DNA from 2 places in the Parazoarcus sp. PS-13 R2A genome. Region 2 is predicted to be linked to the other one. Evidence: predicted binding sites of a transcription regulator. Region 2 holds the regulator's gene; the other holds the start of a gene.

Region 1 (7,708 bases), on a different contig from region 2:
GATCTTCGATCACGTCGAGGCCATGGAGTACGCACAGGCACACTGGCTCGCTGGCGGCATGGTCGTTTTCTCCTTCTTCGTCCTGCTCGCGCTGTACACCAGCCGCCGCTTCAAGCCGGGGATGGGCACATGACGACAGAAGGCATACAGGCCCGCTTTCGCCTCGACTACAGTGGCTTTTCACTCGACGTCGATCTGCAACTGCCGGGGCGCGGCGTCACCGCCCTGTTCGGTCATTCGGGGTCGGGCAAGACGACCTGCCTGCGCTGCGTCGCCGGTCTAGAGCGCGCACCGCTGGGACGGCTCTTCGTCAATGGCGAGCACTGGCAGGATGCCGACGCCGGGATCTTCGTGCCGACGCACGAGCGTGCGATCGGTTATGTCTTTCAGGAGGCCAGCCTGTTCCCGCATCTCTCGGTGCGGCGCAATCTCGAGTTCGGCATGAAGCGGGTCGCCGCAGCAACCCGGCGCGTGGCCTGGGACCAGGCCGTCGAACTGCTGGGGATCGGGCATCTGCTGGACCGCATGCCGGAGCGCCTGTCGGGCGGCGAGCGGCAGAGAGTGGGCATGGCGCGGGCGCTGCTGACCAGCCCGCGACTGTTGCTGATGGACGAGCCTCTGGCCGCGCTGGATCTCAAACGCAAGCAGGAGATCCTGCCCTACCTCGAGCGCCTGCACGACGAGCTCGACATCCCGGTGCTCTACGTCAGCCACTCGCCCGACGAGGTGGCGCGGCTGGCGGATCATGTGATCCTGCTTGATCAGGGGAAGGTGGTTGCACAGGGCGGGCTGGTGGAGACGCTGGCGCGCCTGGACCTGCCGACGGCGTTTACCGAGGATGCAGGGGTCGTCATCGAGTCGGTCATTGCCGAGCATGATGAACGCTACCACCTGACGCGGCTCGATTTTGCGGGTGGCAGCGTACTGGTTGCGCGCCGCCCGGAGCCCGTCGGCCACCGTCTGCGCTTCCGCGTGCATGCGCGCGACGTCAGCCTTGCCGAGACGCGCAACGAAAACAGCAGCATCACCAACCTGCTGCAGGCCATCGTGCAGGAAGTGGTCGTGGCCGATACCCCTGCGCATGTGCTGGTCCGCCTCGATGCGGGCGGCACCCCGCTGATCGCGCGCATCACCCGGCGCTCGTGCGACCAGCTCGGCATCGTGGCCAATCGACGAATGTGGGCGCAGATCAAGACGGTGGCCCTGCTGGGGTGATCCCGCGCGCAGGAATTGCCGGTGCCGTTTGGAAGTGCCCTTGTGCAGATGTCTTCCGGAGTTCGAGTCATGCCTTGCTGTCTGTCCGATCACGCCCTGTCCGAGCTGCTCGCCGATGATGTGCCGGCGGGCGACCTGACCACCGAGACCCTGGCCATCGAGAATGCGCGCGGGCATGTGTCCTTCCACGCTCGCGGTGCGATGCGGGTGTGCGGCAGTGAAGAGGCAGTGCGCCTGTTTCAGCTGGCAGGCGCGACCGCGCGGATCCATGTCGCGTCGGCGACGGCGGTCGAGGCGGGGACCTTGTTGCTCGAGGCCGAAGGCGGGGCGGGCGAGCTTCACCGTGCGTGGAAGGTGGCGCAGACCCTGATGGAGTGGTCCAGCGGCATCGCCACCGCAGCGGCCGCCATCGTCGCGGCTGCGGCGCCGGTTGCTGTCGCCTGCACACGCAAGAACGTGCCCGGCACCAAGGCGATGTCGGCCAAGGCAGTGAAGGCGGGCGGTGCGATCATGCACCGGCTGGGTCTGTCGGAAACCCTGCTGATCTTCGCCGAGCACCGTCTGTTCCTGGAAGAGGCGCCGCAGGACACCGTGGCCCGTCTGCAACGCCTTCAGCCTGAGCGCAAGCTCACGGTGGAGGTGGCCTCGGTCGAGGAGGCGCTGGTCTGGGCGCGTGCGGGGGCCGGTGTGTTGCAGCTGGAGAAATTCCCGCCCGAGGCGGTGGCAGCGTGCAAGGCGCGGATTGCAGCAGAGGGCCTCGGCGCGGTGCTGGTCGCCGCCGGCGGCGTGCGCGCCGACAACGCCGCAGACTACGTGGCGGCCGGGGCGGATCTCATTGCCACCTCGGCCGCGTATACGGCGCCGCCCTGCGACGTAAAGGTGCGATTCGCGCTGACGTGAGCGCGAATCGCGCCGCGTGGGGGCTTTTCAGCCCCGCAGCAGCAGTGTCGGAATGGTGGCGGTGCGCAACAGGTCGGTGGTCTTGCTGCCAAACAGCAGGCTGCGCAGCGGCGAATGGGCGTAGGCGCCCATGATCAGCAGATCGATGCCCTGTGCCTTCACCGTTTTCTCGATGACCTGCTCCGCGTCGCCGGGAATCAGTGAAGCAGGGGCTTCGAAGCCTGCCGCCTCGAGCGTGTTCTTGGCCCATTCCAGCTGCTTGGGCGCGCTCTGGCTTTCCTTGCCCGACATCAGCAGATGGATGGGCAGGCCGCGGAACAGCGGGCTGTTTGCCACCATCTCCACGCCGCGACGGGTGACGATGCCGCCGTCAAAGGCGATCAGGATCCGGCGCGGTTCGCTGAAACCCTCGGTCACGGTCAGCGCCGGCTTGTGCAGGGCACGCACCACGCGCTCAACGTTGCTGCCGATGCTCTGGCTGCTGGTCCCGGCCGAGGCGCCGCGACGACCGAAGACGAACATGCGTACGCCGTCTTCCTGCTCGGCCAGAGTGTCGTCGAGCGCACCGTGGCGCTGGCGCATGTCCGGTGCCGGCACGCCGGCGGCGATCGCGCGCTCGCGCAGGCGGTTGAGGAAGATGCGTCCCTGTTCGCGTGCCGCGCGGCTGAGCGCCGCATCCTTGTCGCTGAGGGTATGCAGCAACTGCTCCTGGGCGTTGAAGCCGATGGCGCCGCTATGATCCTCGCCGGAGCCGAGTTCCGGATGGCGGTCGATGACATGGAGAAACTCGAGCGGCGCGTCCATGCGCGTCGCGGCCCAGGCTGCGTAGTCGGCAACCGTGTCGGCAAAACGGGACTGATCCACGCAGGCCAGAATCTTGTTGTCTTTGCTCATGGTCTGCTCCTCAGTGGCCCATCAGGTTTTCGACGGCTTCAGGCTTGTCGTGCACCGCGAAGCGGTCGACCATGGTCGCACTGGCTTCGTTGAGGCCGATGACCTCGACTTCGGTGCCTTCGCGGCGGAACTTGACCACCACCTTGTCGAGCGCACTGATGGCAGTGACGTCCCAGAAATGGGCGCGGGAGACGTCGATGCTGACCTTGTCGATGACTTCCTTGAAATCGAAGGAGGCGATGAAACGGTCGGCCGAGGCAAAGAACACCTGGCCGGTGACGGCATAGCGGCGCATCCGGCCTTCGTCTTCCGTGCGCGAACCGACGTGCAGCACCTTGCCGACCTTGTGCGCAAAGAAGAAGCCCGACAGCAGCACCCCGACCAGCACCCCGCGGGCGAGGTCGTGCGTGGCAACGGTGACCGCGACGGTGGCGATCATGACCACGCTGGAGCTGGGCGGATTCTCGCGCAGCTTCAGTACCGAGTCCCAGCTGAAGGTACCGATCGAAACCATGATCATCACCGCGACCAGGGCCGCCATCGGGATCTGGCGCACCCAGTCGCCGAGGAAGACCACCAGGATCAGCAGCACCACGCCAGCGGTCAGCGTCGACAGGCGTCCGCGGCCGCCGGACTTCACGTTGATCACCGACTGCCCGATCATCGCGCAGCCGGCCATGCCGCCGAGGAAACCGGAGGCAATATTGGCCACGCCCTGACCGACGCATTCGCGGCTCTTGTTGCTGGTGGTGTCGGTGAGGTCGTCGACGATGGTGGCGGTCATCAGCGATTCGAGCAGGCCCACGACCATCATCGTCAGTGCGTAGGGGAAGATGATCCCGAGCGTCTCGAGGTTGAGTGGCACATCGGGCAGCAGGAACACCGGCAGGCTGTCCGGCAGTTCGCCCATGTCGCCCACCGTGCGGATGTCGAGATCAAGCACCATGTACACCGCGGTCAGTACCACGATGGTGACCAGCGGCGACGGCACGGCACGGGTGATGTAGGGGAAGAGGTAGATGATGCCGAGCCCGGCTGCGGTCATGGCATACACATGCCAGCTGACGTTGGTCAGCTCCGGGAGCTGGGCCATGAAGATCAGGATCGCCAGCGCATTGACGAAGCCGGTCACCACCGAGCGCGACACGAAGCGCATCAGCACGCCCAGGCGCAGCCAGCCGGCGAGGATCTGCAGCACGCCGGTGAGCAGGGTCGCGGCGAGCAGATACTGCAGGCCGTGGTCCTTGACCAGGGTCACCATCACCAGGGCCATGGCACCGGTTGCGGCCGAGATCATGCCCGGGCGACCGCCGGCGAAGGCGATCACGGTGGCGATGCAGAAGGAGGCATAGAGCCCGACCTTGGGATCGACCCCGGCGATGATGGAGAAGGCGATGGCCTCGGGGATGAGGGCAAGCGCGACCACCAGGCCGGCGAGCAAGTCGTTGCGGACGTTGGAGAACCAGTCCTGCTGAAGGGATTTCATTGTCTGTTTTGATCCGTCTTGGGCTGCGTGGCAGGCGCGGCCTTGCTGCTGATGTGCCGGATGGAGTGTCGCAGGGCGTCCGGGTGCGGCCTTGCGGGCGGCGACGTGGCCTGCAGCCTGTCGTCTGATGCCGCGTCTGCGGGTGTTGCGGGAAAGCGCGTCCGTAAACGCATTGACCGGTGAGTTTACTATTCATGCTGCAACGCAGCAACAGCGCATCGTGCGCGCTTCTTTTACAATCATACCGATGAACGATACATCCCCTCTCCGCCATGGTGCCGAAGCCTCGCCGCTCGGCAAGCCTGTCGCCTATCGCGATACCTATGCGCCCGAGCTCCTGTTTCCGATCGAACGTCAGCTCAAGCGCGACGAAATCGGCGTGCGCGGCGATGCCTTGCCCTTTGTCGGTGAGGATCTGTGGAATGCCTATGAGCTGTCGTGGCTGAACGCGCGCGGCAAGCCGGTGGTGGCGCTCGCACGCTTCCGGGTGCCGGCCGATACGCCGCGGCTGATCGAGTCGAAATCGCTCAAGCTTTACCTCAATGCCTTTAACCAGAGTCGTTTTGCCGATGCGGGCACCGTGCGCGAAACGATTGCTCGCGACCTGTCCGCGGCGGCAGGCGGCGCGGTGGCGGTTGAGCTGATGCCGCTCGGCGAGCGCCCCCTGCGCCAGATCGGCTACCCGCAAGGAGTCTGTCTGGACGATCTCGATATCGATATCGATACCTATCAGCCGGCCCCGGCCCTGCTGGCAGCCCGTGGTGAAGTCGTCAGCGAGACCCTGTATTCCCACCTGCTCAAGTCCAACTGTCTGGTGACCGGTCAGCCCGACTGGGGCATGGTCGTGGTGCGCTACACCGGGCCTGCGATCGAGCGTGAGGGCCTGCTGCGCTACATCGTCTCCTTTCGCGAGCACAACGAGTTTCACGAACAATGCGTGGAGCGGGTGTTCTGCGACATCATGGCGCGCTGCCACCCGCAGGCGCTTGCGGTGTGGGCACGCTACACGCGGCGCGGTGGTCTGGACATCAACCCGTTCCGTGCGACTCCCGGTGTGGGCAAGGCTGACGAATTCGACGAGTGCGACGAAGTGCGGCAGTAAGCGCGGGAGGGCGTTCATGCACTGTACTGGTGCATCCGGTCGGTGTTTACATGGTCGCCTGGCACAGGTCGTGCGCCTGCAAGCCTTGTCTGCACAGAATAGTCAGTCTAAACAGTCGTATATCGGGTCGGCCTTTGAGCTGGAACATTGCTTGCTAATGGAAGCTCCATGAATGCTGTGACAGCCCCTGAATCCCGTTCGCTCGGCGCGCCTGCCTGTAATGCTGCCGCCGGGCGCAGCTGGCGTGCCGAGTTGCGGCTGGCGTATGAACGCCGTGGCGAGCGTACCGTGCTTGCGGAGCGCGCGCATGTCGGTCCGCTGGTGGTGCAGCGTCCGCTTTATCCCGAGGGCCATGAGGTGTGCCACACCATTCTGGTACACCCGCCCGCGGGTATCGCCAGTGGCGACAGCCTCAGCGTCGATGTCGATGTCAGGGCAGGCGCCCATGCGCTGCTGACCACACCGGGTGCGGGCAAGTGGTATCGCAGCGCCGGCGCACGCGGCGGGCTGACACAGCGTATTGCGGTGGCCGCAGGCGCCGTGTGCGAGTGGCTGCCTCAGGAAAGCCTGGTGTTCGACGGCGCCTTCGGTGACCTCGTGACGGAGGTCAGCCTGTCCGGAGATGCCTGTTTCATCGGGGCGGAGATGCTGTGTTTCGGCCGCACGGGCTCGGGGGAGCGCTTTACCCGAGGTGAGCTTGCGATGCGCACCAGGATAGTGCGAGACGGGCGTCCGCTGTGGCTGGAGCGCGGCAGGGTGGGTGGTGGCAGCGCCCTGCTGACTGCCGGCATCGGGCTGCAGGGCGAGCCGGTGAGCGGCAGTCTGCTGGTCGCTTCGCCGCTGGTGAATGTCGAACTCCTCAAGGCCTGGCGCGAGATCGCGCCGACGCACGGGACGGGCGGCGTCACCTTGTTGCCCGGCTTGCTGGTAGCGCGTTATCTCGGGCCCGCATGCGAGCCGGGACGCGAATGGTTTGCGCGGCTTTGGGCTGCGGTCAGGCCGACCGTAGCCGGGCGCCCGATGCAGACGCCGAGAATCTGGAATACCTGATCAACTGATGGCGGCGCCACTGGCGCCGTGGAGAAATCGATGGAACTGAGCCCACGAGAGAAGGACAAGCTGCTGATTTTCACCGCCGGACTGCTCGCCGAGCGGCGTCGGGCGCGCGGCCTGAAGCTGAACTACCCCGAGTCGGTCGCCTTCATCACCTGCGCGATCCTTGAAGGTGCGCGCGACGGCAAGACCGTGGCCGAGCTGATGAGCTACGGTGCCACCCTGCTCACACGCGACGACGTGATGGACGGCGTGGCCGAGATGATTCCCGATATTCAGGTCGAGGCCACCTTCCCGGACGGCACGAAACTGGTCACCGTGCATAACCCCATCATCTGACGCATTGGCGGCGACCATCATGAGCGAAGCCGAAATCGAACTGGCGAGGTTGCTGGCCCGCTTCAAGCTGCAGGTGAAGCGTACGCTGGGGCGCAGCGTGAATCTGACGGCGATGACGAGCGATCCGGCGTATGCAAAGGCGACGCTGGACGAGATCGAAGAACTCGCCGACGACGAGGAGTTCTTGCTGCTCGTCATCTGTTTGCGCGAAAAGCTGGCACCGGCTGCAGTGGTCGAACCCGTCGTACCCGCTCCGGCCCCCGAGGCTGCGCCGGCGCGCTCACAGGCCATGCGCGATTATCGCTTCGGCGCCCGTGGCGGTTGAACCGCCAGGCACATCAGGAGAAGAAAATGATTCCAGGCGAACTCATGCCGCTCGACGGCGAGATCGAACTCAATGTCGGACGCTCGACGCTGACGCTTTCAGTCACGAATACCGGCGACCGCCCGATCCAGGTCGGCTCGCACTACCATTTTGCCGAAACCAATGCCGCGCTCGACTTCGATCGCACGGCTGCACGCGGTTTCCGCCTCAACATTGCCGCCGGGACGGCGGTGCGATTCGAGCCGGGACAGTCGCGCACGATCGAACTGGTCGCGCTCGACGGTGCGCGCAAGGTGTTCGGCTTCAACGCCCAGGTCATGGGAGCGCTCTGATATGGCAAAGATTACGCGCCGCGCCTATGCGGAAATGTTCGGCCCCACGGTGGGAGACCGCG
Region 2 (7,708 bases):
GCCGGTGGGCACGGTTTGCATCGCCACTGCGCTGCGCCGGGGCGATGTATTCCCCACCACCCGCCACTTCGACGGCGACCGCGAAGCCGTGCGGCGGCAGACCGTCATCGCCGCACTTGAAGAGGTCCTTCGCTTTACCGATTCGGACAGCAGCATCTCAGCAAGCTCTGTGCCATAATTCGCGTCTCACTCAGGAAGGACCACTCATGGACGACAACAAGGCCAAGGCGCTTGCCGCCGCGCTCTCTCAAATCGAGAAGCAATTCGGCAAGGGCTCGATCATGCGGATGGGCGACGGCAGTATCGAGCGCGACATCCAGACCGTCTCCACCGGCTCGCTCGGGCTGGACATTGCCCTCGGCCTGGGCGGCCTGCCGCGTGGCCGTGTAGTCGAGATCTACGGTCCGGAATCGTCCGGCAAGACCACGCTGACCCTCCAGGTCATCGCCGAAATGCAGAAGCTCGGCGGCACCGCATCCTTTATCGACGCCGAGCATGCGCTCGACGTGGGCTACGCCGAGAAACTCGGCGTCAACATCGACGACCTGCTGATTTCCCAGCCCGACACCGGTGAGCAGGCGCTCGAAATCGCCGACATGCTGGTGCGTTCGGGCGGCGTGGACATCGTCGTCATCGACTCCGTCGCCGCACTGACCCCGAAAGCCGAAATCGAAGGCGAGATGGGCGACCAGCTGCCGGGCCTCCAGGCACGACTGATGTCGCAGGCGCTGCGCAAACTGACCGCCAACATCAAGCGCACGAACACGCTCGTGATCTTCATCAACCAGATCCGGATGAAGATCGGCGTCATGTTCGGCAGCCCCGAAACCACCACCGGTGGTAACGCGCTCAAGTTCTACGCTTCGGTCCGCATGGATATCCGGCGTACCGGTGCCATCAAGAAGGGCGACGAAGTCGTTGGCTCCGAAACGCGCGTCAAGGTCGTCAAGAACAAGGTCGCGCCGCCGTTCAAGGAAGCGCACTTCGACATTCTCTACGGAGAAGGCATCTCCCGCGAAGGCGAGATCATCGACCTCGGCGTGACTTACAAGATCGTCGACAAGTCCGGCGCCTGGTATTCGTACAACGGCGACAAGATAGGCCAGGGCAAGGACAACTCACGCGAGTTCCTGCGCGCAAACCCGGCGCTGGCTCGCGAAATCGAGAACAAGGTTCGCGCAGCGGTCGGACTCGGCGAAATGGCCGCGCTCGGTGGCGCGGCACCCGTCGCTTCCGAAGCCTGATCTCCGCCCCGTCCGGACGCTGACCCCTGATGGGCGAGCCGAGTCTGCGCGAACGCGCGCTGCGCCATCTCGCCCGTCGGGATCACTCGCGGGCGGAGCTTGCGCGCAAGCTGTCTCCATATGGCAGCGCCGAGGAGATCGAAGCCGTACTGGTTCGCATGAGCGAACTCGAACTGCTCTCCGACACCCGTTTTGCCGAAGCGTGGGTTCGCAGCAAGGCTGCCCGGTTTGGCAGCCAGCGGCTGCGCCACGAGCTCGCGAGGCGTGGCGTATCGAAGGACTTGATCGACGAGGCCATCGAGAGCGAATGTGTGGAATCCGAACTCGACCGCGCCCGTGCAGTGTGGCAGTCTAGATTTGGCCTCGCACCTGACGATCGCCGCGAATGGGCGCGCCAGGCGCGTTTCCTGCAAACCCGTGGTTTTTCCACTGACGTGATCTGCAAACTGTTGAAAGAAGCCCCCGATGAGTCTGCTTAAGGTCACCGGCCTGCAAAAGCGCTACAAGGCGCGCACAGTCGTCCATGATGTTTCGTTCGAGGTTGGCTCGGGCGAAGTGGTCGGCTTGCTGGGCCCCAATGGCGCAGGCAAGACAACCTGCTTCTACATGATCGTAGGTCTGGTGCGCGCCGACGGCGGCGAGATTACGCTCGACGACGCACGCCTGACCGATCTGCCGATCCACGCTCGCGCACGCCTGGGGCTGTCCTATCTGCCGCAGGAAATGAGCGTGTTCCGCAAGCTCACGGTCGCCGAGAACATTCGTGCAGTGCTCGAGCTCCGCGGGCTGCCGGTGGCGCAGATCGACGAACGCCTGGAAGAGTTGCTCGAAGAACTTGGCATTGCGCACCTGCGCGACAACACCGCCATCTCGCTGTCAGGCGGAGAACGCAGACGGTGCGAGATTGCACGTGCGCTTGCCACCGACCCGCGCCTCATCCTCCTGGACGAGCCTTTCGCAGGGGTCGACCCGATCGCCGTACTCGACATCCAGAAGATCATCCGCTTTCTGAAGGAGCGCAACATCGGCGTGCTGATCACCGACCACAACGTGCGCGAGACGCTCGGCATCTGTGACCGCGCAACCATCATTACCGACGGCCGCGTGCTTGCCAGCGGCAAGCCGCCCGAGATCATCGCCAACGAACAAGTGCGCCAGGTCTACCTCGGCGAACACTTCCGCCTCTGATTCCGGCACGCCCCCGACTGGCATCATGAAACCAACCCTTCAGCTCAAGCTCTCGCAGCACCTGACGCTCACCCCGCAGCTGCAGCAGTCCATCAAACTGCTGCAGCTCTCCACGCTCGAGCTCAACCAGGAAATCGAACGCTTTCTGCTGGAGAACCCGATGCTCGAGCGTGAGGACGGCGACGGCAGCGACTTCGCACCGTCCGCTGTCGGCAACGATGCGCAGCCCGCAACCGAGACCCCGCGCGAGACCAGCACCGAGACCACCCAGGAAGCCGAGCCCCGAAACGAGAACGAATCGGCCGACTTTGACGAAGGCATGGACTGGTCAGGCACCGGCAGCGGCGCCAGCAGCAAGAGCGACGACGACGAGGACAGCGACTTCCAGGAATTCCAGGCCGCAGGCACCTCGCTGCGCGACTATCTCGATCAGCAGGTTGCCCTGTCCCCGCTGACGGACCGTGACCGCATGCTGGTGCGCTTCATCATCGAAGCGCTCGATAGCGACGGCTACCTGCACCAGGAGCTCGAAGACCTGCTCGAACTGCTCCCGCCCGAACTCGACTACGACCTCGACGACCTCGCGATTGCCCTGCGGCACGTGCAGCAGCTCGAACCGGCGGGCATTGGCGCACGCACCCCCCAGGAGTGCCTCGGCCTGCAGCTGCGCGCCATGCCTGCAGGCAGCTGCCGCGACCTGGCGCTGGTCATCGTCGAACAGCACCTCGAGCTGCTGGCCGAACGCAACTTTGCAAAGCTCAAGCGCCTCACCGGGTGCGACGACGACGCCCTGCGCGATGCTCAGGCGCTGGTGTGCCGCCTCGACCCGCATCCGGGCTCGCAGCATTCCAACGAAGAAACCCGCTACGTCCTGCCCGATGTCGTGGTGCGCAAGATCCGCAACCGGTGGACGGTGTCGCTCAACGCCGAAGCCATGCCGCGCCTGCGCATCAACCAGCTCTACGCCAGCCTGCTGCAGCAGAACCGCGGCCAGGGCGGCGGTCTGACCGGCCAGCTGCAGGAAGCACGCTGGCTGATCAAGAACGTACAACAGCGCTTTGATACCATTTTGCGTGTATCTCAGGCCATCGTTGACCAGCAGCGACAGTTCTTCGATCATGGCGAGGTGGCAATGCGTCCATTGACCCTCAGGGAGATCGCGGACCAGCTCGAGCTGCATGAATCAACCGTATCGCGCGTCACCACCCAGAAGTACATGGCGACGCCGCGCGGCGTATTCGAACTCAAGTATTTTTTCGGCAGTCACGTTGCCACCGACACCGGTGGTGCGGCTTCTTCCACAGCGATTCGTGCCTTGATTCGCCAGCTGGTGGACGCCGAAGACAGAAAGAAACCCCTGTCCGACGCAAAGATTGCCGATCTGTTGGGCCAGCAGGGTATCGTGGTCGCGCGGCGCACAATCGCCAAATACCGCGAATCACTCAATATCCCGCCGGTCAGTCTGCGTAAAACGCTTTGATACCAAGAGGAGTTAACATGAATCTCAACATCACCGGACACCACGTTGAAGTGACACCGGCCATCCGCGAGTACGTCTCCGGCAAGCTTGACCGCGTGATCCGTCACTTCGACAACGTTACCAGCGTGAACGTGATCCTTTCCGTTGAGAAACTCGACCAGAAGGCTGAAGTCACCGTGCACGTGCGCGGCAAGGACATTCACGTCGAAAGCGCCGACGCCGACCTCTACGCTGCCATCGATGCGATGACCGACAAGCTCGATCGCCAGGTGCTCAAGTACAAGCAGAAGAGCACCGATCACCACCACGACTCGCACAAGCACCAGACTCCCGAGGCGTGATTTTTCACCAGGCCTTTCGGACCCGGGTGAAGTTATAATCCGCCGCTCAATTTGGCGGTCCGGCTTTGCCCGGGCCTGAGAGACCTTTCAGCGTTGCGTCCGCTCCGGCGGCGTTGCGTGAGCCCCAAAGCGCATGAGCCTCATCTCCCAACTCCTGCCACTTTCGAACGTGGTTGCCGACCTCGACGCCAGCAGCAAGAAGCGCGTCTTCGAACAGGCCGGCCTGTTGTTCGAAAACAATCAGGGCATCGCCCGCAGCATGGTGTTTGACAGCCTGTTTGCGCGCGAACGCCTTGGATCGACCGGCCTCGGCCAGGGCATTGCCATTCCCCACGGCCGCATCAAGGGCCTGAAGGACGCAGCCGGCGCGTTTCTCCGTCTAGAAGCCCCGGTGCAGTTCGATGCGCCCGATGGTCGTCCGGTGAACATGCTGTTTGTCCTGCTGGTACCCGAACAGGCCAACGAAACCCACCTTCAGCTCTTGTCGGAGCTGGCGCAGATGTTCAGCGATCGCAGCTTCCGCGAACAGCTGCAGGCCGCACCCGACGCACAGGCGCTCCACACCCTGTTCAACGACTGGGGTACCGATGCGACAAACGAGCCTCTCGCAGCTGTATGAAGACAACCGCGAACGTCTGCAGCTGACCCATGTCAGCGGCAGTATCGACGCGGTTCTCTCTGTTGCCGAAGAGCGCATCTGGCCAGCCGACCTGATTGGCCACCTCAACCTGATTCACCCTACCCGCCTGCAGATCCTCGGCGCAGCCGAGCTGGCCTGGGCGCAGCGGCAGTCACGTGACAAGGTCGCGCACCACCTCAACGACATTCTGTCAGCACACCCGCCGGCCTTCATCCTGGCCGACGGCTGCGAAGTGCCCAACATCGTCCATGGCGTCTGTGCGGCGCACAACGTCGGGCTGTTCACAACCCCGCAGCCGGCTGCCGGGGTCATCGACCAGTTGCGCCTTTACCTGTCGCGACAGCTCGCTGAAAAGGTGTCGCTGCACGGCGTGTTCATGGACGTGCTCGGACTTGGCGTGTTCATCACCGGCAACTCCGGTGCAGGCAAATCCGAGCTTGCGCTGGAGCTGATCTCGCGCGGTCACGGCTTGGTTGCCGACGATATCGTCGAATTCTCGCGGATCGCACCCAGCGTGCTCGAGGGCCGCTGCCCCGAACTGCTGCAGGACTTCATCGAGGTGCGCGGACTCGGCATTCTCAACATCCGCACCATCTTTGGCGAAACCGCCTGCCGCCGCAAGATGCGCCTGCGGCTGATCTGTCACCTCGAACGTCGCCAGCCCGGCCAGGACGACCCAAGCCGGCTGCCCATGCAGCGCGAGCAACAGAACATCCTCGGCGACGCGATTCCCCGTGTCACCCTGCCGGTTGCCGCCGGTCGCAACCTTGCGGTCCTGCTCGAGGCCGCGGTGCGCTCGACCATTCTGCAGCTGCGAGGGGTGGACTCCACCCAGGAGTTCATCGAGCGCCAGATCAAACTGCTCGAAGCCGACCAGCCGGACGGCACCGCCTCCGACCGCCCCGGTTAAGGGCAATCCCTCTTGCGCCGCGATGTTTTTTCGGGCACTGCGCTTGCCGCAGTGCCGCATCGACTGCTACCCTCAGTCCCTTTACCGCAGTGCCCTCGCACAAAGCCAAAGCCATGACCGCCGCAAGCCCGGATTATCTGGAACGTATCCTCAACGCCCAGGTGTACGACGTCGCCATCGAGACGCCACTGGATTTCGCCAGCAATCTCTCCGCCCGAATTCACAATCAAGTGTATTTCAAGCGCGAAGACATGCAGCCGGTGTTCAGCTTCAAGCTGCGCGGTGCGTACAACAAGATGGTCAAGCTGTCGCCGCAGGCTCTGCAGCGCGGGGTCATCTGTGCTTCGGCGGGCAATCATGCCCAGGGTGTGGCGCTGTCGGCGAACAAGCTCGGGGTCCGTGCGGTCATCGTCATGCCCAGCACCACGCCGCAGATCAAGATCGACGCGGTCAAGGCCAGGGGTGGTGAAGTCGTACTGGTGGGCGAGTCCTACTCCGACGCCTACGCCCACGCGCTCGAACTGGAGAAGGCCGAGAAGCTTACCTTCGTCCATCCTTTCGACGATCCGGATGTGATTGCGGGCCAGGGCACCATCGGCATGGAAATCCTGCGCGCCCACCCGCAGCCTATCCACGCAGTGTTCTGCTGCGTGGGCGGCGGCGGCCTGATTTCCGGTGTCGCAGCCTACATCAAGCGTTTGCGCCCGGAGACCCGGATCATTGGTGTCGAAGCGGTCGACGCCGACGCAATGACGCGCTCGCTGGCCGCAGGCAGGCGGGTCGCGCTCGATCAGGTGGGCATCTTTGCCGATGGCGCTGCCGTCAAGGAAGTGGGCCGCGAAACCTTCCGCCTGTGTCAGCAGTACGTCGATGAGATGATCCTGGTCGATAACGACGCAATCTGCGCCGCGATCAAGGACGTGTTCGAGGACACCCGCTCGATTCTCGAGCCCGCCGGCGCACTCGCGGTTGCAGGCGCCAAGGAGTACGCGCGCCGCAACAAGCTGCGCGACAAGCACCTGGTCGCGATCGCCTCCGGCGCCAACATGAACTTCGACCGTCTGCGCTTCGTGGCCGAGCGTGCAGAGCTTGGCGAGCAGCGCGAAGCCGTGCTCGCGGTCACCATTCCGGAACACGCAGGCTCCTTCCGCAAGTTCTGCAGCCTGCTCGGCAACCGCAACATCACCGAGTTCAACTACCGTTATGCGGACACCGAGAAGGCTCACATCTTTGTCGGCGTGACCGTACATAACCGCAACGAAGCCACGCGACTGGTGGAAATGCTGGCCCGTCACGATCTGCCGGCAGTTGACCTGACCGACGACGAACTGGCCAAGACCCACGTTCGCTACATGGTCGGCGGGCGCGCGCCGCAGGCAACGAACGAAGTGATCTACCGCTTCACCTTCCCCGAGCGCCCGGGCGCCCTGATCAACTTCCTGTCCAATCTGCGTTCGGACTGGAACATCAGCCTCTTTCACTATCGCAACCACGGCGCCGACTTTGGCCGGGTCCTGGTCGGCATGCAGGTTCCGCCGGAAGACAACGGCGCCTTCGATGCATTCCTCGAGCGCCTCGGTTACGAGTATGTCGACGAGACTGCGAACCCGGCCTACCGCATGTTCCTGTCATGAGCATGGCAGGATGGCAGACGCCATCCTGCCCGCACGCCTCGCACCAGGCCGGCTGCTGTCACATTCCGGCGCTTGATAACTTAGTCCTTTTGTAATAGAAATGAGCTTGCCGGAGCCGATCCGGCGACATGCGCACCCCGTCGGCGTGACGAAGGCGCGCGCCCCTGCAGCGCTGTGCCACTGAGGCGCGCAGCTGCATTGAGGATACCCGTGACCTCCCCGTTCCGTCTTCAACTTGCTCGCTGGCTTCTCGTGCTCCTCGGCACCACCC

Evidence for each region. The regulator sigma-54, encoded in region 2, starts transcription at its own class of promoters, with help from an activator protein. The targets are predictions, from matches to a motif close to TGGCACGCTTNCTGCTNA.
Region 1: a site for sigma-54 is predicted at 5,738-5,755, ahead of AC22G6_RS13860 (urease accessory protein UreD). Genes of this name have one in related genera too.

What each region holds. Positions count from the first base shown of each region.
Region 1 is NZ_JBYEXN010000014.1:34,432-42,139, forward strand. Features, by position in the region: gene modB (molybdate ABC transporter permease subunit) at 1-133, shown strand, start outside; gene modC (molybdenum ABC transporter ATP-binding protein) at 130-1,215, shown strand; gene modD (ModD protein) at 1,285-2,115, shown strand; gene AC22G6_RS13845 (universal stress protein) at 2,143-3,009, opposite strand; gene AC22G6_RS13850 (SulP family inorganic anion transporter) at 3,020-4,495, opposite strand; gene queF (NADPH-dependent 7-cyano-7-deazaguanine reductase QueF) at 4,743-5,597, shown strand; gene AC22G6_RS13860 (urease accessory protein UreD) at 5,766-6,647, shown strand; gene ureA (urease subunit gamma) at 6,687-6,989, shown strand; gene AC22G6_RS13870 (hypothetical protein) at 7,009-7,314, shown strand; gene AC22G6_RS13875 (urease subunit beta) at 7,341-7,646, shown strand; gene ureC (urease subunit alpha) at 7,648-7,708, shown strand, end outside.
Region 2 is NZ_JBYEXN010000009.1:61,601-69,308, reverse strand. Features, by position in the region: gene AC22G6_RS10270 (CinA family protein) at 1-178, shown strand, start outside; gene recA (recombinase RecA) at 207-1,244, shown strand; gene recX (recombination regulator RecX) at 1,274-1,723, shown strand; gene lptB (LPS export ABC transporter ATP-binding protein) at 1,710-2,432, shown strand; gene AC22G6_RS10250 (RNA polymerase factor sigma-54) at 2,458-3,912, shown strand; gene hpf (ribosome hibernation-promoting factor, HPF/YfiA family) at 3,930-4,253, shown strand; gene ptsN (PTS IIA-like nitrogen regulatory protein PtsN) at 4,387-4,872, shown strand; gene hprK (HPr(Ser) kinase/phosphatase) at 4,841-5,803, shown strand; gene ilvA (threonine ammonia-lyase, biosynthetic) at 5,893-7,437, shown strand; gene AC22G6_RS10225 (substrate-binding periplasmic protein) at 7,690-7,708, shown strand, end outside.